4 regions of the Pragia fontium genome follow, and region 4 is predicted to be linked to each of the others. Evidence: predicted binding sites of a transcription regulator. Region 4 holds the regulator's gene; each other region holds the start of a gene.
What was found. The regulator ArgR, encoded in region 4, controls arginine synthesis, uptake and breakdown. The targets are predictions, from matches to a motif close to ANTGAATAAAAATACANT.
Positions count from the first base shown of each region.

Region 1: argF (ornithine carbamoyltransferase) is a predicted target of ArgR. The motif match lies at 3,699-3,716, and genes of this name have one in related genera.
Region 2: argC (N-acetyl-gamma-glutamyl-phosphate reductase) is a predicted target of ArgR. The motif match lies at 5,269-5,286, and genes of this name have one in related genera.
Region 3: argA (amino-acid N-acetyltransferase) is a predicted target of ArgR. The motif match lies at 4,783-4,800, and genes of this name have one in related genera.

Region 1 is NZ_LR134531.1:801,046-808,868, reverse strand. It holds gene rsmC (16S rRNA (guanine(1207)-N(2))-methyltransferase RsmC) at 1-255, shown strand, start outside; gene EL341_RS03250 (Gfo/Idh/MocA family protein) at 395-1,390, shown strand; gene ridA (2-iminobutanoate/2-iminopropanoate deaminase) at 1,469-1,855, opposite strand; gene EL341_RS03240 (YhcH/YjgK/YiaL family protein) at 2,111-2,581, shown strand; gene argF (ornithine carbamoyltransferase) at 2,650-3,657, opposite strand; gene rraB (ribonuclease E inhibitor RraB) at 3,837-4,271, shown strand; gene EL341_RS03225 (aldo/keto reductase) at 4,297-5,145, shown strand; gene EL341_RS03220 (phosphatidylglycerophosphatase A family protein) at 5,228-5,707, shown strand; gene EL341_RS03215 (valine--tRNA ligase) at 5,789-7,823, opposite strand, start outside.
Region 2 is NZ_LR134531.1:3,701,046-3,708,868, reverse strand. It holds gene metF (methylenetetrahydrofolate reductase) at 1-822, shown strand, start outside; gene ppc (phosphoenolpyruvate carboxylase) at 1,190-3,826, opposite strand; gene argE (acetylornithine deacetylase) at 4,069-5,223, opposite strand; gene argC (N-acetyl-gamma-glutamyl-phosphate reductase) at 5,399-6,403, shown strand; gene argB (acetylglutamate kinase) at 6,416-7,189, shown strand; gene EL341_RS15980 (argininosuccinate synthase) at 7,278-7,823, shown strand, end outside.
Region 3 is NZ_LR134531.1:3,123,068-3,130,890, reverse strand. It holds gene EL341_RS13615 (siderophore ABC transporter substrate-binding protein) at 1-406, opposite strand, end outside; gene uxuR (Uxu operon transcriptional regulator) at 692-1,456, opposite strand; gene EL341_RS13605 (MFS transporter) at 2,031-3,338, shown strand; gene argA (amino-acid N-acetyltransferase) at 3,425-4,753, opposite strand; gene amiC (N-acetylmuramoyl-L-alanine amidase AmiC) at 5,058-6,299, shown strand; gene EL341_RS13590 (purine/pyrimidine permease) at 6,460-7,764, opposite strand.
Region 4 is NZ_LR134531.1:440,991-448,813, reverse strand. It holds gene rpmA (50S ribosomal protein L27) at 79-336, opposite strand; gene rplU (50S ribosomal protein L21) at 356-667, opposite strand; gene ispB (octaprenyl diphosphate synthase) at 939-1,910, shown strand; gene EL341_RS01890 (DNA-binding protein) at 1,969-2,343, opposite strand; gene EL341_RS01885 (DNA-binding protein) at 2,373-2,750, opposite strand; gene EL341_RS01880 (helix-turn-helix domain-containing protein) at 3,359-3,619, shown strand; gene mdh (malate dehydrogenase) at 3,689-4,627, opposite strand; gene argR (transcriptional regulator ArgR) at 4,924-5,394, shown strand; gene mpl (UDP-N-acetylmuramate:L-alanyl-gamma-D-glutamyl-meso-diaminopimelate ligase) at 5,504-6,871, opposite strand; gene fbp (class 1 fructose-bisphosphatase) at 7,043-7,823, shown strand, end outside.

The DNA of each region.
Region 1 (7,823 bases), 360 kb from region 4:
CCTCCGTTTCACGATGGATTGCAAACCAACTTGAGTGCCGCTGAATCGCTGATCCGTGGGGCAACCAAACATCTGCAATTGGGCGGTCGCCTGTGCATTGTTGCCAACGCATTCCTGCCTTATCCGGATATTCTGGATGCCACTTTCGGCAGCCATGAAGTGTTGGCTCAAACCGGACGTTTCAAGGTTTACCAATCAGTAATGGCGCGTCCATCCAGCCCAGCGAAAGATAAAAAAGCCAAAGGTAGACGCTAAAAGTCAGCGAGTAAACTAGGTGTTCCCAGACCTGCACTACCATGCAGGTCTGTTACCAATAATGCTATCCAACTGAATCTGCAACAATAGCTGTGCTAGTCTATAAGATATCCTTCTTTTCCTTTCGAGGAACTGTCCTATGATTCGATTCGCCGTTATTGGTACCAACTGGATTACTCAACAGTTTATTGATGCTGCCCATGCCACAGGAAAGCTAAAACTCACCGCCGTATACTCCCGATCATTAAACACCGCTCATGACTTTGGCAAACCCAATCAGGCCGAGCTGTTTTTTGACGATCTACAGGCGCTGGCCAACTGCAATCAAATCGATGCAGTGTACATTGCCAGTCCAAACTCCCTGCACTATTCACAAGCTCTGTTGATGCTACAGCACAACAAGCACGTTATTTGTGAAAAACCGATGACCTCCCATATTCAGGAGATGGAAAGTCTGATTGCCTGCGCCCTGAAACATCAGGTGGTTTTATTTGAGGCATTTAAGACCGCCTATTTGCCCAATTTTTCAATACTAAAACAAACGCTCCCGCAGCTCGGTAAAGTACGTAAGGTCTTTATTGATTATTGCCAGTATTCATCACGCTACCAGCGCTACTTGGACGGAGAAAATCCGAATACCTTCAATCCGGCCTTCTCTAATGGCTCAATTATGGATATTGGTTATTACTGTCTGGCCAGCGCTATTGCGCTATTTGGTGAACCGATGAGTCTGGACGCCAGCGCCACGCTGTTAAAATCCGGCGTAGATGGGCATGGTAGCGTTTGGATGAGCTACAACGGTTTTGATGCGGTATTGTTCCACTCAAAAATCAGTGATTCTTATATTCCCAGCGAAATTCAGGGAGAAGAAGGAACCTTGGTGATAGATAAGATTTCGCAGTGTCGAAACATCATCTTCACCCCACGCGGCGGACAACCGCAGGAGATATCACAGCCACAGCATGAAAATACCATGTACTATGAAGCGGATGTGTTTGCTGAATTAGTGCGTAACCAAGAAATCTATCATGCCGGTCTGACCCTTTCTCGCAGTACATCCCGTTTGTTAACCAACATACGTGCACTGACTGGGGTAAAATTTCCGGCAGATACATCGGTCGCGAATAAATACTAAAGACGATAAGTGCGGGGAACTGACAGTAAGATTCCAAATCTGAACCCTGGAATCTTACTTATAGTAGAAAGAAAACGATTACCGACGAACCGCAATCGCTTCGATTTCTATTTTGACATCTTTCGGTAAGCGAGCAACTTCAACACATGAACGAGCCGGGAATGGCGCTTTATGTTCAGTAAAGAAAGCTTCGTAAGTTGCATTAACCGTACCAAAGTCATTCAAATCTTTAACGAATACCGTGGTTTTCACAATATCTGACACTTTCAGGCCAGCAGCTTCAACAATGGCTTTTACGTTTTCTAAAGATTGACGCGCCTGAGCGGCAACATCATCAGCAACATCACCTGTTTTAGGATCAACCGGAATCTGACCGGAAGTAATAACCATACTGCCCAGATCAACGCCCTGTACGTATGGGCCAATGGCTGCTGGTGCGTTATCTGTATGAATAATATGGGACATGGATTCTCCTGATTTTTACCTGTTATTTTTCAATGTTGTTTTTAAGTATTTCGAATCAATCACGCCGCTTATTATAAGGCGCTTACGCTAAGATGCACCATAAAATGACAAACAACGTCAATCCAATGAGATCCATGCAGCTGTATATCAAGCTAACGTGACCAATGTCGCGATGTACATGATAAAACTCGATGTATTTATTGAACCGCCATTATAGAATATGAAACAGCTTTTCATTTTCATAAAGGAGTCCCTATGATTACCGGAAACATTCACCACCTGGAGTTGGTTCCTTACCTGCCCGCCAAACTAAAAGACGCCATCGAATATATTAAGAAAAATATTCATCCTGACACGCCGTTAGGCAAACATGATATTGATGGCAATAACGTTTTCGTTCTGATTTTCAATGACAGCACTGAAGCGGCTGAAAACCGCCGAGCGGAATATCATCAACGCTATCTGGATATTCAAATCGTTCTGCAAGGCGAAGAAAGCATGGGATTTAGCAACCTACCGGCTGGCAAACCCACCGATAACTGGCTGGCGGATAAAGACATTGCTTTCTTACCCGCTGGAGAAAGTGAACAAGAAAAACAGATCATTTTAAAAGAGGGTGACTTTGTGGTGTTCTATCCCAATGAAGTTCATAAGCCATTATGTGCCGTGGGCAAACCAGCGCTGGTACGCAAAGCCGTCATCAAAATGCTGGTGAGTGCGCTGTAAAACACCCACCTTAACGTCGCCCCACGCTCTTTGTCCATCGTAACGGATAAAGCAATGGGGCCTACTTGTTAAGACTTAGCCAGCGAAGCAACCATCACAGCCTTAATGGTATGCATGCGATTTTCTGCCTGATCGAATACGATGCTGTGCTCTGATTCAAACACCTCATCAGTCACTTCCATGCCACCGTGCAATCCATACTGCTCAGCCATTTGTTTACCCATGGTGGTTTTATCGTCATGAAACGCCGGTAAACAGTGTAAAAACTTCACTTGCGGATTATGGGTCAGTTCAATCATCTGTTGATTCACCTGATAGGCTTTCAGCAACGCAATACGCTCTTGCCACACCTCTTTAGGCTCCCCCATCGACACCCAAACATCGGTATATAAATAGTCAACTTGCTCAACGCCTTGGGCGATATCTTCCGTCAAGGTCAGTTTCGCACCGGTGGTATCAGCAATCTTTTGGCACTCAGCCACCAAAGAAGCTTCCGGCCAGCAGGCTTTAGGGGCCACTAAACGTAAATCTATACCCATCAGGGCGGCACCTTCCAATAACGAGTTGCCCATATTGTTACGGGCATCCCCCAAATAGGCCAGCTTCATATCCGACAGTGCCTTATTCGGTAAATGTTCCTGCATGGTTAATAAATCAGCCAAAATCTGGGTTGGGTGAAACTCATTGGTCAGCCCATTCCATACCGGCACCCCGGAATATTGTGCCAATGTCTCGACAATTTGCTGACCAAAACCACGGTATTGAATGGCATCGTACATGCGCCCCAACACTCTGGCGCTATCTTTAATCGATTCTTTATGCCCGATCTGACTGCCGCTCGGGCCAAGATAAGTTACTCTCGCTCCCTGATCGAAAGCCGCTACCTCAAACGCACAGCGCGTACGGGTCGAATCCTTTTCAAAAATCAGTGCAATATTCTTACCAACTAGCTTTTGCTTCTCAGCTCCATTTTTCTTATCTTTTTTTAATTTGGATGATAGTGAAAGTAATGCACAGATCTCATTTGGACTAAAATCAAGTAACCGCAGCAAATGACGCTGATAAAATTGGGACATAACGCAGTCTCCCTAAACTCGAGTGGTGTTTGATAAACAAATTTGAATTAAAAATCAATTTATATGAATTAATATTCACAATCAACCCAACAGTGAAGAAAACTTTGCCTTTCCTGTGGAGCTACCGGTTGCACTGTGTGAGAATAACGCTAACTAACTATCATAGGTGAGAAAATATTATGTCTAATGACGAACTGAATGCCTTGTTGGAAGAGCAACGCGAAGAAACTCGACTGATTATTGAAGAGCTGCTGGAAGACGGGAGCGATCCTGATGCGTTGTATGCAATTGAGCATCACTTTTCAGCAGAAGATTTCTCAGCGCTGGAAAAAGCAGCAATAGAAGCGTTCAGAATGGGTTATGAAGTCACCGACCCGGAAGAGCTGGAAGTCGAAGACAGTTTAATCGTTCTGTGTTGTGATGTAATCAGTGAGGTTTCACTGAATGCGGAGATCATCGATAAGCAGGTCGAGCAGCTGATTAAGCTGGCAGACCGCTTCGACATTAACTACGACGGTTGGGGTACCTACTATGAAGACCCTAACGGCAGCGATGATGATGAAGACGATGATGAACATCCGATTGATGAAGAAGATAACGGAACTCGCCATTAGTTTTTATTAACGGGAGGTTGATTGCATGGCCAGACAACATATGCGTTATATCGCTTTACCCAGCGGGGATGACACCCCAGTTTTCGGGCAAGGCACCTGGTTTATGGGGGAGCGCAGCTCCGATATTCAACGCGAAATACAAACTCTACAGCACGGTATCGATCGCGGCCTGACGCTAATTGATACCGCCGAAATGTATGCTGACGGAGGAGCGGAAAAAGTGGTTGGTGCGGCCATTAAAGGTCGCCGCGATGACGTGTTTCTGGTCAGTAAAGTGCTTCCCGGTAATGCCAGTGCCACCGGCACTATCGCCGCCTGTGAAGCCAGTTTAAAACGTCTGGGCACTGACTATATCGACCTCTATTTGCTGCACTGGCGCGGTCATATTCCTTTGGAAGAAACCGCCAATGCCATGGAAGACTTAGTGGAGCAGGGGAAAATTGGTCAATGGGGCGTTAGCAACTTTGATGTTGATGACCTGAATGAGTTAATGACCGTGGCAGAAAATGAGCAGGTTGCCGTTAATCAGGTTCTGTACAACCTGTCGCGCCGCGGCATTGAATATGACCTGCTACCGTGGTGCCGCAGCAACAGTATGCCAATCATGGCCTACTCCCCCATAGAACAGGCCCGTTTGCTGGAACATCCGGCATTAACGGAAGTGGCAAAGCGTCATCAAGCTACCGCTGCCCAAATTGCACTGGCTTGGGTACTGCGCGACCATAACATCATTACCATTCCCAAAGCCTCAACCATTGAACATATGGTTGAGAACATTGGTAGCTTAAGCATTGAGCTGCAACATGAAGACTATGTGACGCTCGATACCGCTTTTCCACCACCAAGCCGAAAAAAACCGCTGGAAATGCTCTGAGTTATTCCCCGGTTAACTAAAACAGATGCGGCCCAAATCAAACGGGCCGCCACCAATCAATAAAACTGCTGAATTGCCTATAATGATTAAACCCGAACTACATCGTCTGTCACTCACTAACCCGCTGCATTGGATTGCCACGGGCTTCGGCTCAGGCCTTTCACCCAAGGCTCCGGGTACTGTCGGTTCACTGGCGGCAATCCCGTTGTTTTACCTGCTACAGCTACTCTCGATGCCAGCCTATCTGGCGTTTCTGGTTTTCGCTTTCGTGATTGGCGTTTGGGCCTGTCAGGTCGCCGGTAATGCTATCGGCGTTGAAGATCATGGCGCTCTGGTCTGGGACGAGTTTGTCGGTATGTGGATCGCCTGTATCGCCCTGCCTCAAGGTTTATGGTGGATGGTCGCCGCTTTTGTTGCCTTCCGCTTCTTCGATATCCTTAAGCCCGGCCCTATCGGTTGGCTGGATAAACACTGCTCCGGCGGTTTTGGCGTGATGATGGATGATGTGGCTGCGGGACTAGCCGCACTGGGCGTAGTTCAATTGGCTTATTGGGTTATTTAGTTTTATTAACCCAAGCACTTAATCGATTAGAAATAAGAAGGCCGCCTAACGGCGGCCTTCTCAACTTAAGTAAAACCAAAACTACAATGCAGCAATCGTCGCTTTCTGCTCTAACAGCTTCGCTTTATCTTCGGCATAGCTAGTTAGTCTTTCACGCTCTTTTGCCACTACCGCTTCCGGTGCTCGAGAAACAAAGCCTTCGTTCGCCAGTTTGCTCTCGATACGCGCAATTTCATCTTCAATACGCGCCACTTCTTTCGATAAGCGTTCCAGCTCGGCGGCTTTATCCACCAGACCGGCCATCGGGATTAATAGCTCAGAACCTTCAACCAGTTTGGTTACTGAAACCGGGCCTTTATCACCAGCAGGTAAAATAGTGATTGAAGATAAACGCGCCAACGTTTTAATGAAGGTTTCGTTTTCCTCTACACGGCGCAGTGCTGCCGGAGTAGCATCACGCAGCAAGACTTCCAACTGCTTGCTCGGTGCGATATTCATTTCAGCACGAATATTACGTACCGCAACAATCGCCTGCTTAATCCATTCCAGATCTGCTAGTGCAGCTTCATCCGCCAACGCAGCCTCATATTCCGGCATCGGTTGCAGCATAATGGTATCGGCAGTAATGTTCTTCAGCAGTTTAATCCGCTGCCAAATGGTTTCGGTAATAAATGGAATAATCGGATGAGCCAAACGCAACAGTGATTCCAGAACGTGCACCAGCGTATGACGGGTACCACGCAGTTCCGTTTCTGAACCTGAATTCATCACAGGCTTAGCCAGCTCCAGATACCAGTCACAGAACTGGTTCCAGGTGAATTCATACAGAATGTTCGCCGCCATATCGAAACGATAACCGTCCAGCGCTTCGCGATAGGCTTTTACTGTCTGGTTAAACTCCGCCAGAATCCAACGATCCGCCAGTGAAAGAACCATTTCACCGCCGTTCTGACCACAATCCTGATCTTCGGTATTCATCAGTACAAAGCGGCTGGCGTTCCACAGCTTGTTACAGAAGTTACGATAACCTTCAAGACGCTTCATATCCCAGTTGATATCGCGACCGGTGGAAGCCAGCGCCGTCAGGGTGAAACGCAATGCATCGGTACCGTGAGCTTCAATACCCCCCGGGAATTGCTTCTCGGTACGCTTACGAATCTTCTCAGCCAGCTGCGGCTGCATCATATTACCGGTACGTTTTTCCAGCAGGCCATCCAAAGAAATACCATCGATCATATCCAGCGGATCGATAACATTACCCTTAGATTTAGACATCTTCTGGCCTTCGTCATCGCGAATCAGACCGGTCACATACACATTCTTAAACGGCACTTGCGGTTTGCCATCTTCATCTTTAATAAAGTGCATGGTCAACATGATCATGCGGGCAATCCAGAAGAAGATAATATCGAAGCCACTCACCAATACGTTGGTCGGATGGAAAGTACGCAGTTCTTCGGTATTTTCCGGCCAGCCTAAAGTGGAGAACGTCCACAGGCCAGAGGAGAACCAAGTATCCAATACGTCTTCATCCTGAGTCAGCACCACATCTGCCGGGATATTGTTCTCTTTACGCACTTCTTCTTCATTACGGGCAACGTAAACATTACCTTCAGCGTCATACCAAGCTGGAATACGGTGTCCCCACCATAGCTGACGGGAAATACACCAATCCTGAATATCACGCATCCAGGAGAAGTACATATTCTCATACTGTTTAGGAACGAACTGAATATCGCCGTTCTCAACCGCTTCAATAGCCACTTTAGCCAGCGGTGCAGTACGCACATACCACTGATCGGTCAACATCGGTTCAATCACCACACCACCGCGATCGCCGTAAGGCACCGTTAAATCGTGAGGTTTAATTTCTTCCAGCAAACCCTGAGCATCGAAAGCAGCAACCACTGCCTTACGAGCAGCAAAACGCTCGAGACCGCGCAGATCAGCGGGTAATTCATCCGCGTAGTCTTCACTTGGCTTACCGTTGGTATCAAAAATTTCTGCGCTCTGGCGGATATCACCGTCAAAGGTCAAAATATTGATCATTGGTAAGCTATGGCGGCGACCAACTTCATAGTCATTAAAGTCATGAGCTGGAGTGATTTTTACGCAA
Region 2 (7,823 bases), 780 kb from region 4:
ATTAACGTTTCTTTTGAGTTTTTCCCGCCAAGCACCACAGAAATGGAGCAAACCCTTTGGCAATCTATCGATCGTTTAAAAACCCTTAAGCCAAAGTTTGTGTCTGTTACCTACGGTGCAAATTCTGGTGAGCGTGACAGAACTCATAGCATTATTAAAGGGATTAAGGACAAAACCGGTTTGGATGCGGCTCCGCACCTGACCTGTATTGATGCCAGCTCTGACCAGCTATTGGATATTGCTAAAGATTATTGGAATAGTGGTATTCGTCATATCGTTGCTTTACGTGGTGATTTACCCGCTGGCGGTGGCAAGCCTGATATGTATGCTTCTGATCTGGTAGCTCTGCTGAAAAGCGTGGGGGATTTTGATATTTCTGTGGCGGCTTACCCAGAAGTTCATCCAGAGGCAAAAAGCGCACAGGCTGATTTAATCAACCTGAAGAAGAAAGTAGATGCGGGGGCCAACCGAGCCATTACCCAATTTTTCTTTGATGTAGAAAGCTATTTACGCTTCCGCGATCGCTGTGTAGCTACAGGTATTGATGTTGAGATTGTGCCGGGTATTTTACCGGTATCCAACTTTAAGCAGTTGGAGCGTTTTGCCAAGATGACCAATGTGCGCGTTCCACAGTGGATGACGCAAATGTTCTCTGGTTTGGAAGATGATATAGAAACCCGTAAATTGGTCGGCGCTTCTATCGCAATGGATATGGTCAAAATCTTGTGCCGTGAAGGGGTAAAAGATTTCCATTTCTATACTCTGAATCGTGCTGAATTAAGCTATGCGATATGCCATACGCTGGGTGTTAGACCGGCGTAAGTTTAGATTGAATTTCGTTTTTCATATGATAGAACCTGTTTAAAGGGAAAGGATTAAAGTAAAAAATGCCGCAATATGCGGCATTGAGAGTGTAGATAAAGTCATTTAATTTGATTTCAGTGAATGTTTCGTCCGTAAAAAGAAGGTTGGAATATTTACTTCCTCTCACGGACGAGAGGGGATGTTTTTGAGTTCAACGGGCGTCAGGCCTACGCTTCTTAGGGGCGCTTCGGCAGCTAAAGCTGCTACGACCCCAACAGAACCCTCTCCTTCCGTTTACGTTTGGTTATTTAGGGTTTGTTATCAATAAAAATGCCGCATATTGCGGCATTTTTTGATTAACAGGGATGGAGCTACCTTGCAAAAACTAACCGGTATTCCTCATTCCCGCAGCTATCCCGGCAATCGTTACCATCAACGCTTGTTCAACTCGCGGATCTGCGGTCTCTTGTTGGCGAGAGCGGTGCAGCAGCTCAGCCTGAAGAACGTTTAACGGGTCGGTGTAGACATTACGCAGAGCGATAGATTCGGCAATCCATGGGGATTTCTCCATTGGTAGCTGGTCATTCGCCAGTTGCAGTACCACTTTAATGTCTTCTGCTAGCTGAGCGCGTAGCTTCTGGCCCAGATGCCACAGTTGTTGCTCTACCAGACGCTGGTCATAATACTCCGCCAGCCACAGGTCAGCTTTGGCGTACACCATCTCCAGCATATTGATGCGGGTATTGAAGAACGGCCAATCACGGCACATTTCAGCCAGTTCTTGTTGCTTACCGTTATCAATAGCGTGTTTCAGGGCCGCACCTGCGCCAAGCCATGCGGGTAACATCAGGCGATTTTGCGTCCAGGCGAAGATCCATGGGATCGCTCGCAGGCTTTCTACGCCGCCGTTTGGTTTACGTTTGGCTGGGCGTGAACCGAGCGGTAGTTTGCTGAGCTCAAGCTCTGGCGTTGCTGAACGGAAATAAGGCACAAAGTCTGGCGATTCCCGCACGATGTCACGATACTCTTTGCAGGAGAAGGCTGACAGGTCATCCATGATATCGCGCCATTCCTGTTTTGGATTCGGCGGTGGCAGTAAATTGGCTTCCAGAATTGCACTGGCATAGCTTGCCAGGCTGGCAAGCGTCACTTCTGGCAGACCGAATTTAAAGCGGATCATTTCACCCTGTTCGGTAACGCGTAATCCACCTTTCAGTGAGCCCGGAGGCTGAGAAAGTAACGCATCGTGAGCCGGAGCCCCTCCGCGACCAATGGTACCGCCGCGACCGTGGAACAACGTTAGATCTACACCCGCCTGTTCACAGGTTTTGATTAACGCTTCCTGAGCATAATATTGCGCCCATGAGGCGGCTAATACACCAGCATCTTTCGATGAGTCGGAATAGCCGATCATAATCATCTGCTTACCGCCGATAAAGTTGCGGTACCAGTCAATATTCAGCAGTTGGGTCATCACATCGTTGGCGTTATTCAGGTCTTCCAACGTTTCAAACAGCGGGCAGACCGGTAGTGCGAAATGACAGCCGGCTTCTTTCAATAATAAATGAACGGCCAGCACATCAGACGGTGTACGCGCCATGGAGATAACATAGGCGGCAATCGACCCTTGAGGTGCTTTGGCAATCACTTTACAGGTATCCAGAATTTCCTGAGTATCGGCGCTAGGTTGCCAGTCCCGTGGGAACAATGGTCTTCTGGACTGTAGCTCTTTTACCAGAAATGCCTGTTTCTCTTTTTCGGACCACTCGTCGTAGTTACCGATTTCCAGATATTGGGTTAACTCGGCTAAGGCATCGCTATGGCGAGTACTTTCCTGACGAATATCAATGCGTACCAGTGGCAGGCCGAAGCAACCGATGCGACGTAGCGTATCCAGTAACTGACCATTGGCAATAATGCTCATACCGCAGGCCTGAAGTGATTGATAGCAGGCATACAACGGGTCCCACAACTGACTATTATCAATCAGGATATCTTCTGGACAGGTAACGCGTTCGCCGTTCAGACGGGCGCCGAGATAAGCATGTGTGCTGATCAGTTGAGCGCGTAGCTTTTTCATCAGCTCACGATAAGGTTCCAGCACTTCATCGCCACCGGCCATGGCGCGTAATTCTGGAGTACAGTCAGACATTGAAAGTTCTGATACCAGTACCTGAATATCTTTCAGGAACAATTCAGCGGCTTTCCAGCGACCGTAGATCATCACGTGTTCGGTAATTTTAGCGGTAACGTTAGGGTTGCCGTCACGATCGCCGCCCATCCAAGAAGTAAAGCGCACAGGAACCGCATCGACCGGTAGCTTATAGTCCAACGCGTCAGCCAACTGATCGTTAAACTCTCGCATAAAGGCAGGTACACCTTCCCACAGGCTGTTTTCTACGACAGCAAATCCCCATTTGGCTTCATCAACTGGCGTTGGGCGATTTTTACGAATTTCATCGGTATGCCAGGACTGAGCAACCAACTGGCGCAGACGGCGCATAATCTTGTCGTGCTCATAATCGGCCAAATCGTTGTGATCCAACTGGCTGAGACAGTTATTCACTTCAACCAGCTTATGAATCATGGTGCGACGGGCAATTTCCGTCGGGTGTGCGGTGAGTACTAGCTCAATGGATAGTTGAGCAACCGCTTCACGCACCGCATCATCGGTAATGTGTTTCTCTCTCAGGCGCTGAAAAAGATTGGCGAATACCGCTGGGTTATTCGCTGCTTCACCACGAGATGAAATGCCGTGGTATTGCTCTGCGGTATTGGCAAAGTTAAGGAACTGATTAAATGCTCTGGCTACCGGCAATAATTGATCGTTGGAGAGATTTTGTAAGGTAGAGAGCAGAGCCTGACGGTTAGCTTCGTTACCTGCCCGGGATGATTTGGATAATTTGCGAATGGTCTCGACCTGTTCGAGGATATTTTCCCCTAACGCATCTTTGATTGTATCGCCGAGAAGCGTGCCAAGCATGCTGACATTACTTCGCATTGCTGAATATTGTTCGTTCATATGTCCCCTGCCTGGTTAGTTAAGCGTGATGCTGTGTTGTTTTCGATCGTTATTTTTATGCGTACCAAATTTAGAGTTGTATCACACTAATTAAGTATTGCCACAACTTTGTTGAATCCTTTAAGCAATTCTTATAAACCCGCGATTTCAACAACAAATTCTACTTTCAGAATTTAATAGTGGTGTTTACCGCCCTAACAATTAATACCTGTTTTGGGCGGCGATGGATGGTTCAGCGGTGGTTATCCAACGGCACAAAAATGATGAATAACTTGCGTTAAAAGTTGACGGGTTGGCTGGATAAACGAAGTTGCCAGAAATTCATCCGGCTGATGAGCTTGGTCAATAGAACCCGGCCCTAATACCAGCGTTGGACACATCTGCTGTAAAAATGGGGCTTCGGTACAATAGTTGACGACTTCAGCCTGAGCGCCAACCAGTTTTTCCACCACTTTGACCAATGAGTTATCTGCGGCACATTCATAGCCAGGAATCGGCGTATGCAGGTGCTCAATGGCCACTCGACCCGGCCAGCGTGAGCTAAGTGGTTCCAGTGCACCATGTACTAATTCATCCAGATCGTTGAGGGTTAGCCCGGGTAACGGTCGAATATCCATATGTAATTCACAGCAGGCGCAAATCCGATTCGGTGCATCCCCACCGTGAATGTGACCGAAGTTCATCGTTGGATAAGGAATGGCAAAAGCGTCATGGTGATAACGCTGTTTCAGCGAATCTCTAAGTCCCATCAGGTGACCGATAGCATCATGCATCAGTTCAATGGCGTTAACTCCTCGGGACGGATCGCTGGAGTGGCCCGACTGACCAGTAATGCGGATAGCGTCGGCAATATGTCCTTTATGGGCGCGAACCGGCTGAAGAGAGGTTGGCTCACCAATAATGGCACAATCGGGTTTTAGTTGGCTGGTGGCGGAGAAATAGCGAGCGCCGGCCATTGAGGTTTCTTCGTCAGCGGTTGCCAGAATATAGAGTGGTTTAGTCAGTTTGCTTTTATCAATATCTCTTAATGCATCAAGAATAAAGGCAAAGAAGCCCTTCATATCGGCGGTGCCTAATCCATAAAGCTTATTGTCGTGTTCTGTCAGGGTAAAAGGGTCGCGAGTCCATCGGCCATCATCAAAGGGCACGGTATCGGTGTGGCCAGTGAGAAGTAATCCACCGGGGCCTTCACCCAGAGAGGCCAGCAGATTAAATTTATTTCTCGTTTCAGGAACGGGCTGGACTTCAACCTTAAACCCCAGCGTGCTGAACCATTCCGCCAGTAGATTAATCAGGGATTCATTGCTTTGATCCAGTGCAGCATCCGTAGCACTGATACTGGGGATAGCGATAAGTTTACTGTATAGCTCAATAAAAGGCGGTAGGGTTTTATTCACAATTCGGCACCTGCTTAGTGATTAATTCAATATAAATTCATTTATTTTGCATAAAAATACAATAAAGGATTGTGTAAGGGAACAGAATTTCGTACCTTAAGCAATATTCATCCACCTTACCGTAGCGTGCTGCCGTTTCCAAACTCTGTACGCATTTAAATACAGGTCTATTTGTATGCTTGAAACACTGATTGTTGGCGCAAGTGGTTATACCGGAGCAGAATTGGCTGTATATCTGCGGCGTCACCCTGAAATTAATATTGCCGGTCTGATGGTGTCGGCACAAAGCGCCGATGCAGGAAAGACTTTTTCAGATTTGCATCCGCAGCTTAAAGGTTTGGTTGATTTACCCCTTCAGCCGTTAACCGACGTTGCTGAGGCGGCTAAAGGTATTGATGTGGTTTTTCTCGCCACGGCTCATGAAGTGAGCCACGATCTGGCACCGAAATTTTTGGCCGCAGGCTGTGTGGTGTTTGACCTGTCCGGCGCTTTCCGTGTCGATGATGCTGATTTTTATACCAAATACTATGGCTTTAGCCATCAGCATCGGGATCTGTTAAAGCAGGCAGTGTATGGCTTGGCTGAGTGGCAAAGTGAAAATATTAAACAGGCTCAGTTGGTTGCGGTAGCCGGTTGCTATCCGACAGCATCGCAGCTGGCCCTTAAACCACTGGTTGAGGCTGGTTTTTTAGATCAGCAACAGTGGCCGGTGATTAATGCAGTGAGCGGCGTGAGCGGTGCCGGGCGTAAAGCCAGTATGACAACCAGTTTTTGCGAAGTGAGCCTACAGCCTTATGGTGTATTCACCCACCGCCATCAACCAGAGATTGTCGCACATCTTGGTATACCGGTGATTTTTACACCACATTTAGGCAACTTCCCGCGCGGTATTTTGGCGACGATTACTTGCCGTTTAAAACCGGGCGTGACTGAAGCCGATATTAAAACTGCATTTTTCAACGCTTATCACAATAAACCGTTGGTTCGGGTCTATGAAAAAGGGCTTCCGGCGCTAAAATCGGTTATTGGACAACCATTCTGTGATATTGGCTTTGCCGTTGATGGACAGCACATTATCGTGGTGGCCGCTGAAGATAATTTATTGAAAGGCGCGGCAGCTCAGGCCGTTCAGTGTATGAATATACGCTTTGGCTTCCATGAAACCCAATCCTTGCTCTAGGGAGAAGAAAGGATGAATCCATTAATTATTAAACTTGGTGGTGCTCTGTTAGACAGTGATGAAGCCATGGAACGCCTGTTTGTTGCGCTTGCTGGTTATAAGCAAAAGCATCAGCGTGACCTGATTATTGTTCATGGCGGTGGCTGTTTGGTGGATGAGCTAATGAAAAAGCTGGCGCTGCCGGTAGTTCGCCGCAATGGACTACGGGTCACACCGCAAGATCAGATTGGCACCATCACCGGCGCTTTGGCCGGTACGGCGAACAAAACCCTGATGGCGGCAGCTAAAAAATACCAGATTGATGCGATTGGCCTGTGTTTGGCCGATGGTGATATGGTCGCCGTCAAACAACTGTCTGATGAGTTAGGCCACGTGGGCGAAGCTAAAGCGGGCAGTAAAAAACTGATTGAAACCCTATTAGCAGGCGGCTATTTGCCGATTGTTAGCTCCATTGGCATTACACCAGAAGGTGTGCTGATGAACGTGAATGCCGATCAGGCTGCGACAGCATTAGCCGCAACGCTGGGAGCGGATTTGGTTCTGCTTTCTGACGTTAGCGGTATTTTGGACGGTAAAGGTCAGCGTATCGCTGAAATGAGTGCCGAAAAGGCCGAAAAGCTGATAGAGCAAGGCATTATTACCGATGGCATGATCGTGAAAGTTAATGCGGCTCTGGATGCCGCCCGCACTTTAGGGCGCCCGGTTGATATTGCCAGTTGGCGTAATGCCGACCAATTACCCGCATTGTTTAATGGGATGCCCGTTGGGACACGCATATTAGCGTAGCGGGCCATCGATTGATTAAATGTGCGGATATTTTTTCTCAACAACTATTCAGTAACTGAATTAAGACTTAGCAATCAAGGAAATCGTGATGAATAACAACGGTATTAAGAAAATTGTATTAGCCTACTCCGGCGGCCTGGATACATCAGCCATTATTCCATGGCTAAAAGAGAACTACGGCGACTGTGAAGTGGTGGCTTTTGTTGCCGATATTGGACAGGAACGTTCTGACCTTGAAGGCGTAGAACAAAAAGCGCTGAGCTCTGGCGCATCTTCGTGCTATGTGGTCGATTTGCGTGAAGAGTTTATTCGTGACTATGTTTATCCGGTACTGCAAACCGGCGCTTTGTATGAAGGCAGCTATTTACTGGGTACTTCCATGGCGCGTCCAATCATTGCTAAGGCTCAAGTTGAGTTGGCGTTGAAATTGGGTGCGGATGCGGTGTGTCATGGTGCGACGGGTAAAGGTAACGATCAGGTGCGTTTTGAAACTACTTATGCGGCTTTGGCTCCGCACCTGAAAGTAGTGGCACCATGGCGTGAGTGGAACTTACGTTCCCGGGAAGCCCTACTGGATTATCTGAAAGAGCGCAATATTCCGACTACGGCCTCGCTGGAAAAAATCTACAGTCGT
Region 3 (7,823 bases), 1.4 Mb from region 4:
CCTGACGACCGGTAATAACGATTAATTCTGGCTTTAAATCACGGATGGCCTGCATGTCCGGCTGCTTCATATTGCCGGCATTGGCGACCTTATCGTTGTTATATTGGGATAAATAACTGGGGATATTTTTCTTAGGTAACCCGGCTACGGTGGTGATACCCAGCGCATGCATCGTATCCAACGTGCCAAAGTCGAAGATAACCGGGTTAGTTGGGTTTTGATTGACCTCGGTGGTGCCTTGAGTATGGTGGACTGATACGGTTTTGGGTGACGTTTTAGCAGCCGGAGCGGCCGTCACTTGGGTGGTTTCAGGTACGGCGGTTGCCGTGTCAGAGGTTTTCTGATCGCAGCCCGCTAATGCCGTTGCCAGTGTTGTTACGGCCAGAATAGATAAGATATGTTTCATGGCATCGCCTTTTGATGAGTAGAGTGGGTGATTGATTTTATTAGCGAAGTTTACTTGAGTTAATTCACCTCTTCAATGTAAATGATTATTGTTATCATTGATTGGGTTGGTGATCGCAGAGTTTTATCTTGGTGTGTTTGCCATATTGGGCGGATTTACCCAGACGGAATGCGGTTAAAGGGGGCGAATGATGTTTATAAGAAGTGATGTTCGGTGAGAAAACAACAGCGCCTTATAGTGATTGAGGCGCTGTTGTTAATTAGTATGAGTGGGAAAAGCCGGGTGTCAGGCGTCGGCTTCACTCAGTGGCCATGATTCAAATAGATAGCCATCAAAATTAATATCATCGACATCAGAAAACTCCAGTAAACGGAGCTTCACATTTTCCAGATGTTGCCACATGGCCAGTTTGGCAGCTTTAGCATCTCTTTTAATCAGCGTGGCCAGAATTTGTTTATGGTCAGAGAGCCAGTCTTTACGATAGTGAGTATTTTCCAGACGGCTATGCAGCTGGATCCACATCGGATTATTTTCACGCCACTGCCAGGACTGTTTAAATAGCTCGACCAACATACTATTGTGGGTCGCTTCAGCGATGGCAAGGTGGAATAGCATATCACCGCTTTCTTTATCATCGGATACCAGTTCTTGCTCTTCAACTTGTAGCGCCTGGCGCATTTTTACAATATCTTCTCGCGTGACCTGAAGAGCAGCGAACTCGGCAATGTTACTTTCCAGCAGTTGACGAGCCTGAAGCAGCTCAAAGGGGCCAGCATCATTACATTGATTGGTTGCTGATGCGTCGCTGGCGGAATCCTGAGGAGTATTAATGACAAAAATACCTGAACCGCGCCTCACCTCAACTAACTTTTCAATTTCCAGCATGATCAATGCCTCACGTACAACTGTACGGGAGACGTTCAGCATTTCAGCTATTTCACGCTCAGGAGGAAGACGTTTACCAATCGCATACTGCTTCTGAGCAATCATGCGACGTAGCATCAGTCCAACTTCTTGATAGGGCCGTTGTTGAGAAGATTGTTGTTTCATGATGGTGTGTCAGTTCTCATCGATTGACTGGTATAAAACCGAAAAACATAACTATTATGCCAAATTATAACATAACTGGTCAGCCAACTATATCTGAAAACAGCCACGGGCATAAAATGTCCTCTTCAGACTAAGACAGGAAATTGGCTGATTATTCTAATTTAGTGCCGAAGACCAAGCTATTTGGTCTGGCTGATCGCGGTTATAACCCGTTTACTTGATAAAGCGACACAGTATTCGCTTTCATTGTGCATTTTAACCCAACCAATCCTTATGAACTGTCAACCATACTTGTAAATTGGTTAACCAGATCACAGATTGATCATGCCTTTGGTTTACCTAATTGATTTGCGTGATCGCGATCAATTTTTTCCTGATTTTACTCATTCACCATGTCAACTTGGCGCAATGGGGCATTTATTAATGAATTACATCACCAAGACCATTGAGCGCAGATAACCATTGGAAGGCCATTTATTTTTTTTGGTCAACCTATTTGATGATGTTTCCGATACTTCTTGTTCTAAGCAATTAGGCTTAAGCGATAGGTATAGTGATGAACAGAGGCTTTTTCATGAAAATGACAAGATTAAGATGGTGGATTATTGGCCTGGTTTGTATGGGCACAATTGTAAACTATCTTTCACGTAGCTCATTGAGCGTTGCCGCTCCGGCAATGATGCAAGAATTAAACTTTAATGAACAACAATATTCTTGGGTCGTGAGTGCATTCCAACTTTGTTATACCGTTGCTCAACCGATTGTCGGTTATTTGCTGGATGTTATTGGTCTAAAAATAGGTTTCTTCATTTTTGCACTGCTATGGTCGCTGATTAATATGGCCCATGCTTTGGCCGGTGGCTGGGTCAGTCTGGCGTTTCTGCGTGGTTTAATGGGGCTGACTGAGGCCTCTGCGATTCCGGCCGGTATCAAAGCCAGTGCTGAGTGGTTCCCAACTAAAGAACGCGGTATTGCCGGCGGTTTATTTAATATCGGTACCTCGATTGGTGCAATGTTAGCACCACCTCTGGTTGTGTGGGCGATGCTGACGTTTGCAGACCAAGGGCTTGGCACCGAGATGGCGTTTATCATCACCGGCGGTATCGGTATCTTGTTCGCTATTACCTGGTTCCTTATTTATAACTCGCCGAATAAACATCCGTGGATTACCCAAAAAGAGCTGCGCTATATTGAAGATGGGCAGGAAAGTTATCTACAGGATGATAATAAAAAGCCTTCGGTAAAAGAGATTATCAAACAGCGTAACTTTTGGGGATTAGCGATCGCTCGTTTTCTGGCGGATCCGGCTTGGGGAACATTAAGTTTCTGGATGCCATTATATCTGATCAACGTGATGCATTTACCATTGAAAGAGATCGCAATGTTTGCCTGGTTACCGTTTCTGGCGGCCGACTTTGGTTGCGTTGCCGGCGGTTTTCTTGCCAAGTTCTTCATGGAAAAACTGAAGATGACCACCATCAATGCTCGCCGAGCTAGCTTTACCATCGGTGCGGTTTTGATGATTTCCATTGGTTTTGTCAGCATGGTGTCGAATCCGTATATCGCGATCGCGTTAATGAGCCTGGGCGGGTTTGCCCACCAAACGCTGTCTACCGTAGTAATTACGATGTCGGCTGACTTATTCAAGAAGAATGAAGTGGCGACCGTCGCCGGACTGGCTGGTTCTGCTGCATGGTTAGGGCAATTGACCTTTAACCTATTTATGGGGGCATTAGTGACGGTTATTGGTTACGGCCCGTTTTTCATCGCGTTGAGTCTGTTTGATATTATTGGTGCGATTGTTCTCTGGACCTTAATTAAGGATCCGGCGAAAGATGCTAAAAATAGCACAACCGGAGAGGCGGCTTTAGCCAACTCATAATAGAAAAATAAGCGTTTGCTGGATTTGTTCTGAAGCCGTAGCCAACTAATGTTGGCTACGGCTTCAGTGTGTGCGGCGTATTCTGATTAAACTTGTGAGACCAGAATTTTTGAACGGCGCTGATAGTTATACATTGCCTGCTTTTTCAGCGGCAGATCATCAATATCCGCGGGCATAAAGCCGCGTTCCTGAAACCAATGAATACTGTGGGTGGTTAATACAAACAGTTTCTCTAGTCCCATCAGACGGGCTTGAGTACTGATTTTCTCCAGCAGAATTTCACCGCGCAGTGAACTGCGATACTCCGGATGGACGGCGACGCAGGCCATTTCACCAATTCTCTCTTCGGTAAAGGGGTAGAGGGCTGCGCAGGCAATGGTCATATTATCGCGTTCGATAATAGTGAATTTATCAATTTCCATTTCCAATTGTTCACGGGAACGGCGCACTAAAATTCCTTGTTGTTCCAGCGGGCGAATGAGCTCCAGAATACCGCCAATGTCATGAATGGTGGCTCGGCGAACCTGCTCGGCACTTTCCATGACTATCTGGGTGCCAATACCATCGCGGGAGAACAGCTCCTGTAGTAATGCGCCACTGTCTTGATAGCTAATGAGATGACAACGGCGAACACCGCTGCGGCAAGCTTTGACCGCACCGCGCAGAAAGCGCACGGTACCGGAGTTATAGTCGCCACTGGCCTCATAATACTCTAGGTATTTTTGCGCGTCGTTAGGGAATAGCTCAGGCAGGATCTTGCCCTTTTCGTCTTCGACTCCCTGAGAGGAACAGAAACCGATAATTTTCTCAGCCTTAAGTTTAATCGCTAACTGTGTGGCGAGTTCTTCTGAGGTTAAATTAAAGCTTTCACCAGTGACCGAAACCGCAACGGGCCCCAACAAAACAATGGCACCGCTGTTTAACTGATGATGGATGGCGTCTTCATCGATGCGCCGAATGCGACCGCTATGACAGTAATCAATGCCGTCATCGATACCCAGCGGTTGCGAAATCACAAAGTTGCCGCTGACCACATTAATATGCGCCCCTTGCAGTGGCGTATTATTCAGGCTCATGGACAGGCGAGCGGTAATATCCAACTGAAGCAGACCGGCGGCTTGTTTTACCAACTCCAGCGATTCCGCATCGGTAACGCGAGTATGTTTATGGTAGATCGGCGGCTTGTTATGCAATGCCAGATTGGCATCAATTTGTGGTCTGGCACCATAAACCACCACGAGCTGAATGCCCAGACTGTGCAGCAGGCCGATATCACTGATGATATTACCAAAGTTTTCATGCTCGATGGCTTCACCACCCAGCATGATGACAAACGTTTTGCCCCGATGAGCATTAATATAAGGAACTGAATGGCGGATGCCTTCCACCAGCTCAGTAGTACGTTCCTTCATGATAAAACCTCGTTGCATAAAAATTCGTATTTTTTGTATTTTTATTCTATTTAGTGTCATCTGGCAAGCAGAATATTTAAACAAACTCGGTTTTTTATTGGTTGATGATCATAATGCTCTGGATTGTTTTGAGCGTTTGTCGCTAATTTGGGGGGGAAATGTCAGTTTTCTGATTTTTTCGCCTCAGATCTAGGCAAAAAAGCAGATAATATACAGGTTAAGCGTGACAGAACGGTCTCTCTTCGGTAGAGTTTTACGCCAGCTTTATTTTGTTTATATTTTGTAGTTCGTTTTATGTCGGAGAATCATGTCTAGCTCTAAACCTAATTACTTACGCCGTCGTTTATTACAGGGTGCTGCTGCAACCTGGTTATTGAGCGTGAGTGGTGTTGGCATGGCGGCGTCATTAACAAGTGTTATTGCGGTGCGTGTGTGGCCCTCTTCGACCTATACTCGGGTAACGCTGGAATCCAGTGCCCCTTTGAAATATAAACAGTTTGCTTTAACTAATCCCAATCGAATTGTTATCGATATTGAAAATGTTCATTTAAACAGTGTGTTAAAGAGCATTGCTGGTCAGGTGCAAAACAGTGACCCTTATTTGAAGCTGGCGCGCATCGGGCAGTTTGATAAGAATACTGTGCGTTTAGTGTTAGAGCTTAAGCAGAATATTAATCCGAACCTATTCACTCTGAAACCGATTGCGGAATTCAAAAACCGTCTGGTGGTCGATCTGTATCCGGCTAACGGCGGTTCTTCTGAGCCAGACGATCCGCTGTTGGCGTTGTTAAAAGAGTATAATCAGGGCGCGCTGGAGCAGGATCAGCGGGCAGATGTACCCCAAACCGGCAAAGTTGGCCGCGATCGTCCACTGGTGATTATGTTGGATCCTGGTCATGGTGGGGAAGATCCTGGGGCGATTGGTAAAAGGGGAACTCGGGAAAAAGATATTGTGCTGCAAATTGCTCGTCGGTTGCGCACCTTAATCCAGAAAGAACCCGGTATGAAAGCCTATATGACGCGTAATGAAGACGTATTTATTCCGTTAAAGGTACGAGTTGCTAAGGCGCGCAAACAGCGCGCCGATCTGTTTATTTCTATTCATGCGGATGCGTTCAGCAATCGATCAGCTCATGGTTCATCTATTTTTGCGCTGTCGACTAAAAAGGCGACCAGTAGCGCAGCACAGTTTTTAGCCCAAACCCAGAACGAAGCGGATAAAATTGGCGGCGTCAGTAAGAGCGGCGATCGCTATCTTGACCATACAATTTTTGATTTAGTACAAACCGCGACGATTAGCAGCAGCCTTAAATTTGGTAAAGAAGTGCTCGGTCGTATGGGGCGGGTGAATAAATTACATAAGAATAAGGTTGAGCAAGCGGGATTCGCAGTGTTAAAAGCGCCAGATATCCCCTCTATTTTGATTGAAACCGCCTTTATTTCTAATCTGGAAGAAGAGCGTAAGTTGAGAACGGCAAGGTTCCAGCAGCAAATAGCTGAATCCGTTTTTGCCGGGATCAAAGCGTATTTCTCGACCATCAAGTTTTAGCTAACGAGTGTCACCCCGTAGCCATTATTGGCGCGTTTAACGTTATTAGGCGCAAATCATTTAAATGAAGCGGGTTTCCCTGTTCTATCTAGAAAACATCCCAGTTTACTTGTTCTGACAAGTCGGCTGGGATGGCGTTTAACGATCAATTTACGGTATATCAGCGACTTTTTCTGCCTTGGCTGCTTAACTGTTGTTTTTGACGATACAACATTAACCTTTCCAGCGTGACGGCCACTAGGGTACCTAAAATCAGCCCATTACTCAGTAGTGAAGTGACTAAAGGTGATAAACCAGCAAAGGCGGTGGCGGGTAAAAACATGGCGCTAATACCCACAAACCATCCAGCCGCGACACTATGGTTACGTATGCCTTTATCTTCTACGCTATCAAACTGCGTCAGTGCAATCATAATGATACCTAAGCCAAAGGACGGGATAAGCGCAGCATAGCCTACCGCGGGTGGTAAGGCCGCGAAGAATGAAGTAACGATAGGGGATAGGCTGATTAATATTATGAGTAAGTTTCCGCAGATAAAAGGCAGCAACTGAGTAAAACGCGTTTGCGCGATAAAAGCAGCGGAACCGGAAATCGGCACTGGGCCAATAGCACCGAAGGTGCCTGAAAGCAGGTGAATAATACCGGAAACAATGCTGGTTTTATTTAAGCGGTCTTCAACCGGCAGTTCAAACTTCTGGAAAACCGTTTGCACGACTTTAACACTGGCCATTAAGTTAGTGAGTAACAGAATTGTCAGCAGGAATACGTTAACTATCATGCCATGCTCAAGGCGAGGAGTGCCAAAGGGGAAGATCGCCGGTAGCTTAATGGCGCTGGTTACCGGTGTAATCGGGTTGGCATAACCAAACAGGTAAAACAGAATCCAGCCGCTAATGATGGAAACCAGCGTCGCGTAAGTGCTAATTTGTTTGATTTTGATACAGATATAGGCAATAGCAACGGTGGCGATAGAGAGTAAGGTTATCGTTGGATTAATGGCGGTGGACTCTTTACTAATACCCATCATGCCTTTTAAGAAGGTACCGGAGAGCTGGACTACCAAAAGAATCAGGTAAACGCCCATCACCGTCGGGGTAAATAGTTTGGCGATTTTATTCACTACGCCTAAAAGAGAAAGCAGTATAAAAATACAGCCGCTTAAAATAAAGCTGAATTCCATAACGCGCAGGGTTTCATTATGTGAGCCAAACAAGACGGAACCAATACCGGCATAAAGGGCGAAAACGCCCCACCAAATCCCTGCTGGCCCTTCTATGATCGGCAATTTATGCCCAAATAGCGCTTGTAATATACCCGCGACACCTAAAATAAATAGCGTGCGTGAGACAAATTCAATGATGGCATCGGGCGTTAAGCCAAATGTACTGGCAATGGATACTGGGATAACAACGCTGCCCATCAGTATATAAAGCATCCATTGCAGCGATGCTAAAATAAATTTCATAGTGATCTCCTGAGACTGGTTCCGCATTATAAAGCAAATAAGCTGACATGTTGTTTAAT
Region 4 (7,823 bases):
ATAAAGTAGCATACTTTGAAAACAAAAAGCCCCGCAATGATCATTGCGGGGCCTTAACATCTATTGAGGCTCGAAAAATTATTCAGCTACGATGCTAATAAATTTACGATTTTTCGGACCTTTTACTTCAAATTTGACTTTACCGTCAACTAAAGCAAACAGAGTGTGATCGCGACCGCAACCTACGTTGGTGCCCGCATGGAATTTAGTTCCACGTTGACGAACCAGAATGTTGCCAGCCAGAATTGATTCACCGCCAAAACGTTTTACGCCCAGACGTTTACTCTCAGAATCGCGGCCATTTCGTGTGGAACCGCCAGCCTTTTTATGTGCCATTTATCCGCTCTCCTATACCTTAAGCGCTGATACCAGTGATTTTAACATCAGTAAACCACTGACGGTGGCCCTGCTGCTTACGGTAATGTTTACGACGACGGAACTTAACGATTTTAACTTTATCGCCACGACCGTGCGCCACAACTTCTGCTTTGATTTTGCTGCCGTCTACAAATGGAACGCCGATTTTAACGTCATCACCATTAGCAACCATCATCACCTGATCAAACTCAATAGTCTCACCAGTTGCGATGTCCAGCTTTTCCAAGCGAACAGTTTGACCTTCGCTTACTCGGTGTTGTTTACCACCACTTTGGAAAACCGCGTACATATTAACTCCGCATTTCCGCACACTCACTTCCAGCCAATTTAATGTGTATTAGAGTGCGCTATAAAATATTCATAATAGGGCGCGAATTCTACGCAAAAATCTTACCGTTGACAAGCTCAGAATATGATAAGAATGAGAAGAAAATAATTAAGCACATTTTATGGCGTTCATCTATGCTCATTTTCAAGTACAATCATCCGGCCCCAGCGTTCATTTTACTGCGCTAGAGGATGGCTCCCAATATCAAAATGATAATATTATAATTGACGCTATGAACATTGAAAAAATCACGCAGTTAGCAGAAAAGGACATGGCTGCGGTTAACGCCGCAATACTGGCCCAGTTAGATTCCGATGTAGTGCTTATCAATCAGTTAGGACACTACATTATTAGTGGTGGAGGTAAACGTATACGCCCCATGATTGCGGTACTTGCTGCCCGAGCGCTGAATTATCAGGGCGAGGGGCATATTACCTCCGCAGCGCTGATCGAATTTATTCATACCGCAACCCTATTACATGATGACGTTGTGGATGAGTCCGATCTGCGCAGAGGAAAAGCCACCGCCAACGCGACATTTGGCAATGCTGCCAGCGTACTGGTCGGTGATTTTATCTATACCCGATCTTTCCAAATGATGACCAGTCTGGGATCCCTTGAGATTCTGAAGTTGATGTCTTCAGCAACCAATGTGATTGCTGAGGGAGAGGTTATGCAGTTAATGAACTGTAACGATCCGGATATCACTGAAGAAAACTACATGCAGGTCATCTACAGCAAAACTGCCCGCCTTTTTGAAGCCGCCGCCCAAACGTCTGCCATACTGGCCGATGCGACGCCTGAACAAGAGAAAGCGTTGCAGGACTATGGCCGCTATATTGGTACCGCCTTCCAGCTTATTGATGATTTGTTGGATTACAGCGCGGACGGAGCCAAATTAGGTAAAAATTTAGGCGATGACTTAAACGAAGGTAAACCGACATTGCCACTGCTGCATGCCATGCACAATGGAACGCCAGAACGTTCTGCGCAAATTCGTCAGGCTATTGAGCAAGGTAATGGACGCCATCTGTTGGAAAGCGTGTTAGATACCATGAATCAGTGTGGTTCTCTGGTTTATACCCAGCAGCGGGCGGAAGAAGAAGCAGGCAAGGCCATCTCTGCCTTATCTTGTTTGCCTGACACGCCTTATAGGACGGCGCTAGAATCATTAGCGCGTCTTTCAGTACACCGCAATACCTAGGTCATACCAAATCGGGCCAACTATTGGCCCGTTTTTGTAGGCCGATCAAAACGACTTTTCAGTCGCTACTCTCTTCACTATCGTCTGACGACCCGTTTACTTTGGCCATTAACCCAGCCACACCATGCCTCAGTAGCAAGGAAATCAGCTGTTCACGCTCTTTCTGAGTCAATTGATTATAAGCACTCATCCAGATAGTTAGGGGTTCATTAACCTGAGCACTATACTTAGCGCCCTCTTCCTGTAGCCGTAAAGCTAACTGCACCTTTTCAGGAATACTCTCGATATGGTATTCCACCGCTTTGCCTTGGACACCAACGCGTTTACGGTATTGCCAGCTTTCACGTTTAGCTCTTTGACTGATACCCTGAACGGTTGTCGGTAGCCCAGCAACGCCCACTAACTCTTTTGTTGCAAACCATTCTTTTTTCATAAGCCTATCCGTTATAAGCGTGCGGACATTTAGCAAACATCTGCAGGCTCAGGCGATTTGGCAAGCATATCGACTTTTTCCATTAGCCCTGAAATACCATGGCGGACAATGAGGGAAACAATGCGCTCACGCTCTCCCGGCGTTAATTGATTATATGCAGTAACCCAGATAGAAAAAGGATCGTTCACCATGGCGCTATATTTCGCCCCTTCTTCATGGGTGCGCAATACCAACCTAACTTTGTCCGGAATGCTATCGATATGATATTCAAGCGCCTTTCCCTGAACGCCTGTGCGCTTACGACTTTTCCACTGCTCTCGTCGTGCTTTTTGATTGATTCCCTGAATGGTTGAAGGCAATCCGGCAATTCCCGTTAATTCATTTGTTGAAAACCATTCTTTTTTCATAAAACACCATCCCTTTCGCTCACGATTCCTGCCGGTTTCCGCCACTCAAAGTGTTTCTTAAAAAACAGATTAGATATTTCAATCAGAGTCGCATACCCAGTTTATAATGAATAAAGTAAATATGTTCAGTAACCAGTTTATGTTAGTTGATTGAATAAAAAAATACCTAACTAAATCACTTACCCTGTCTGAAAAGACAGGGTAAGTGATTGTATACATGCATCTTATGCGTTGGGATATTAAGGAGAATCGCCATGTATATGGCTATAAATAGCAATATATCCACCTGAAAGGCAATACTTTGGATACAAAAAACAAGCCGATTTTATATAAAAAGAACCTATCTTTTATTGAAATAAAAAATGGAATATCAAATAAAAAGAAATTAAAAAGTAAAAAGCAATATAAATAAAAACCTTTCAAATCAAATCAAATCAATAAAAACATTCATTGCCATCAATAGAAATAAATCATTTGAAATTTATTTGGAAATTTGTTGATATAAAGTTTACAAAAAAACAGAAAATGACTTTATCAAATAAAAATATTTTGCAAATTTCTATTCATAAATTGCCTTCTGACCCATCGACACCAATAGGAGATCGTTAATGATTCCAAGGAAAGAAAATTGGCATTCCGCTGATATTATTGCCGCCCTGCGTAAACGAGGTACAACCTTGGCAGCCCTGTCGCGCCAGTCAGGTTTAAGTTCATCTACCTTAGCAAATGCGCTCGTTCGTCCATGGCCAAAAGGAGAATGGTTAATCGCTGATGCACTGGAAAAACACCCTTCTGAAATATGGCCCAGTCGGTACTATGACCCTATTACTCATCAATTGCGAGCCAACCGCCAAAGAAAAGAAAGATAGACTTTCCCACAATAAAAACCGCTATCGGAAATGCCTCCGATAGCGGTCAGTTAACGCGTTATTAAGAAATTAACCCTGAATAAACTTCTCACCCAGTTCAATGTCTTTATGCAGTACATCGAGCATAGAATCTAACGCATTTTGTTCAAATGCACTCAAGTTGCCAATATCTTTTCTGGCTTCAATACCATTCTTACCCAGCAAGAGTGGTTGAGCAAAGAAACGGGCATATTTACCATCACCTTCAACATAGGCGCATTCCACAACATCTTTTTCGCCCTGTAGAGCGCGTACCAGCGATAAACCAAAGCGTGCAGCCGCCTGTCCCATTGAAAGCGTTGCAGATCCACCACCCGCTTTTGCTTCAACAACTTCAGTACCTGCATTTTGGATACGTTTGGTTAATGATTCAATTTCACTCTCGGTAAAGCTCACGCCTGGAATTTGCGACAGCAAAGGTAAAATGGTTACCCCTGAGTGTCCGCCAATAACGGCAACGTTCATATCCTGAGGCTGCTTACCTTTTAAAGCCGCCACAAAAGTATTGGAGCGAATAATATCCAGCGTCGTGACCCCGAAGAGCTTATTCTTATCGTATACACCCGCTTTTTTCAGCACTTCAGCAGCGATAGCAACCGTGGTATTGACCGGATTGGTAATAATACCGATACAGGCTTTTGGACATACTGCAGCAACCTGCTCAATCAGATTACGAACAATCCCGGCATTGATATTAAATAAATCGGAACGATCCATACCTGGTTTACGAGCAACCCCGGCAGAAATAAGAACGATATCGGCTCCCTGCAGTGCTGGTTTGGCGTCCTCACCGCTGAAACCCGTTACTTTAACCGCGGTAGGGATATGACTTAAATCAACCGCAACCCCCGGAGTAACCGGTGCAATATCATAGAGAGCGAGTTCGGAATTTGCTGGCAATTGCGTTTTCAGCAATAAGGCTAGAGCCTGACCAATGCCACCGGCTGCGCCTAGAACTGTAATCTTCATTCATTACTCCTTTATTGTTGATGCCTTTCTTGATGCGTAATTAAAAAATCACCTGAAGCTTAGAGTATCGTGACTATAATCACCAATTGTTAAATTTAAGATTGAGATATGCTGCAAAGAATAAACAATTAAAAACTTTTTGGTCATAAAAACCGTAATTAAAAACTTTTTGGTCGTGCAAACTACAAATTTGAAACAATTTGTTCACAAAATTCAAAGTTAAATAAAGAATTTTGAGTCCTAGCGAATTTTTATTCATAATAAGGATATTGTTATCCAACTATCAGCGGTGCAAGATGCGACATCCAACAAAACAAGATGATTTGGTTAAGGCGTTCAAAGCGCTGTTAAAAGAAGAAAAACTCAGTTCTCAGGGAGAAATTGTTCAAGCCCTGCAGGATGAAGGCTTTGAAAATATCAATCAATCAAAAATATCTCGAATGCTGACTAAGTTTGGTGCTGTGCGTATCCGCAATGCCAAAATGGAGATGGTATATTGCCTGCCAACCGAATTAGGCGTTCCGACAGCAACCAGTCCACTGAAAAACCTGATTCTGGATGTAGATTATAACGATGCATTAGTCGTTATCCATACCAGTCCCGGTGCAGCGCAATTATTAGCCCGTCTGCTTGACTCTATGGGTAAATCTGAAGGCATTCTCGGCACTATTGCGGGCGACGATACCATATTTACCACACCGGCCAGAGGCTTCAGCGTAGAGCAGCTTTATCACGCCATTCTCGATCTGTTCGAGCAAGAATTGTAGTCGGATGAAAAGGCCCTGAGTCTGCCAAAGGCCTTGAAGCAAAGCCGTTTCATAATGAAACGGCTGACAAGCCTCGTTAAATCAGTCGCAAGTGTTACCGCGACTTTTATCACAGAAACTGTTTTTGCTTTAGCCCTGCCAGTAATTTCTCGTGAATACCGCCGAAACCACCGTTACTCATCACCAGAATGTTGTCACCTGGCTGAGCGCTATTCACAATCATATTCACCAGCGCATCCAAATCTCCAGACCAGTGCGCCGGTTGGATACAGGCGTCAGTGATATCTGAAACTTGCCATGGCAAGTTGGCAGGCTGCAAGATAAACACTTCATCGGCGCGACCAAATGCCGGAGCCAATTCATCTTTGCTAATACCCATTTTCATGGTGTTCGAGCGAGGCTCCAACACCGCAAGAATGCGAGCGGTGCCGCCAACTTTACTTCTCAGCGCGGTTAACGTGGCTAAAATAGCCGTCGGATGGTGAGCAAAATCATCATAAACAGTGACGCCATTCACCTCACCACGTAATTCCAGACGACGGCGAGCATTGATAAATTCATCCAATGCTCCGCAAGCATCCTGTGGTTGAACACCAACGTGACGGGCAGCGGCAACGGCCATCAAACCGTTATGCATGTTATGCTCGCCGATCAGTGACCAGTTCACTTCACCGACCACTTCACCATTCAATAACACCTGATAATGGCTGGCATCCGGCGTGAGCTTATTGGTTGACCATTGTTGACCTTCGCCGCTCATTTCAAGCTCGCTCCAGCATCCCATTCCGATAACGTGTCTTAAATTCAGATCGTTCTCCGGCAGAATAATCTTGCCCTGCCCCGGAACTAAGCGCACTAAATGATGGAACTGCTTTTGAATCGCTCGCAGATCTTCAAAAATATCCGCATGATCAAATTCCAGATTATTCAACACCAGCGTTCGAGGACAGTAATGGACAAATTTAGAACGCTTATCAAAGAACGCACTATCATATTCATCAGCCTCAATCACAAAGAATGGGCTATCTCCTAAGCGAGCAGACACATCAAAATTACCGGGTACGCCACCAATCACGAAGCCCGGCTTATAGCCACAATGTTCGAGGATCCAGGCCGTCATGCCTGCGGTCGTCGTTTTACCATGCGTACCCGCAATGGCAATCACCCAGCGATCGCGCAATACATTGTCATGCAGCCACTGAGGACCAGAAATATAAGGAATACCATCTTCCAGCACCGCTTCAACACAAGGATTACCGCGCCCCATGGCATTACCAATGATCACTAAGTCAGGACGTGGATTCAGCTGTGATGGCTCATAGCCCTGAATCAGGTCAATCCCTTGTTGTTCTAATAGGGTACTCATCGGCGGATAAACATTGGCGTCTGAGCCAGTAACCTGATGTCCTAGAGCACGGGCCAGCATCGCAATACCGCCCATAAACGTGCCGCAAATACCAAGAATATGAATATGCATTATATTTCCAGTTTATTGGTGTATCGAGTTAGCTCTCATTCTAACGCCTTAGACAAGCTATAAGAAGGGGAATAACCTATCAATTTGCTTAACCTTTAGTTAAAATTTACTACAATAAAATATCGATGGCATATGACTGCCATTTTTTCTTCAGCCGACTAGGAATTGTTCATGAAAACGTTAGGCGAATTTATCGTCGAGAAGCAACAAGACTTCCCCCATGCTACTGGTGAACTGACTTCACTGCTCTCTGCGATTAAACTAGGCGCTAAAATCATCCACCGCGATATTAACAAAGCGGGTTTGGTTGATATTCTTGGAACAAATGGCGTTTCAAACATACAGGGCGAAGTTCAAATGAAGCTCGATCTGTATGCGAATGAAAAGCTTAAAGCCGCGTTGAAAGCCCGTGGAGAAGTCGCCGGAATTGCCTCAGAAGAGGAAGATGACATTGTTATCTTTGAAGGCGAACGTTCAACAAACGCAAAATACGTTGTATTAATGGATCCGCTGGATGGTTCCTCTAACATTGATGTAAACGTTTCTGTAGGAACTATTTTCTCCATTTATCATCGTATTACACCGATTGGTCAGCCAATCACCGAAGCAGATTTCCTGCAACCGGGGAATCGTCAGGTTGCCGCAGGTTATGTCGTTTATGGTTCTTCAACCATGTTAGTGTATACCACCGGTGCTGGCGTACATGCCTTTACTTATGATTCATCTATCGGCGTTTTCTGCCTGTCTCATGAGAAAGTTCGCTTCCCGGCAACGGGGAATATGTATTCCATTAACGAAGGTAATTACATCAAATTCCCACAGGGCGTTAAGAAATACCTGAAATATTGTCAGGAGCAGGATGAAGCCACCAGCCGCCCTTATACTTCAAGATATATCGGTTCTCTGGTCGCGGACTTCCACCGTAACCTGCTAAAAGGCGGCATTTACCTTT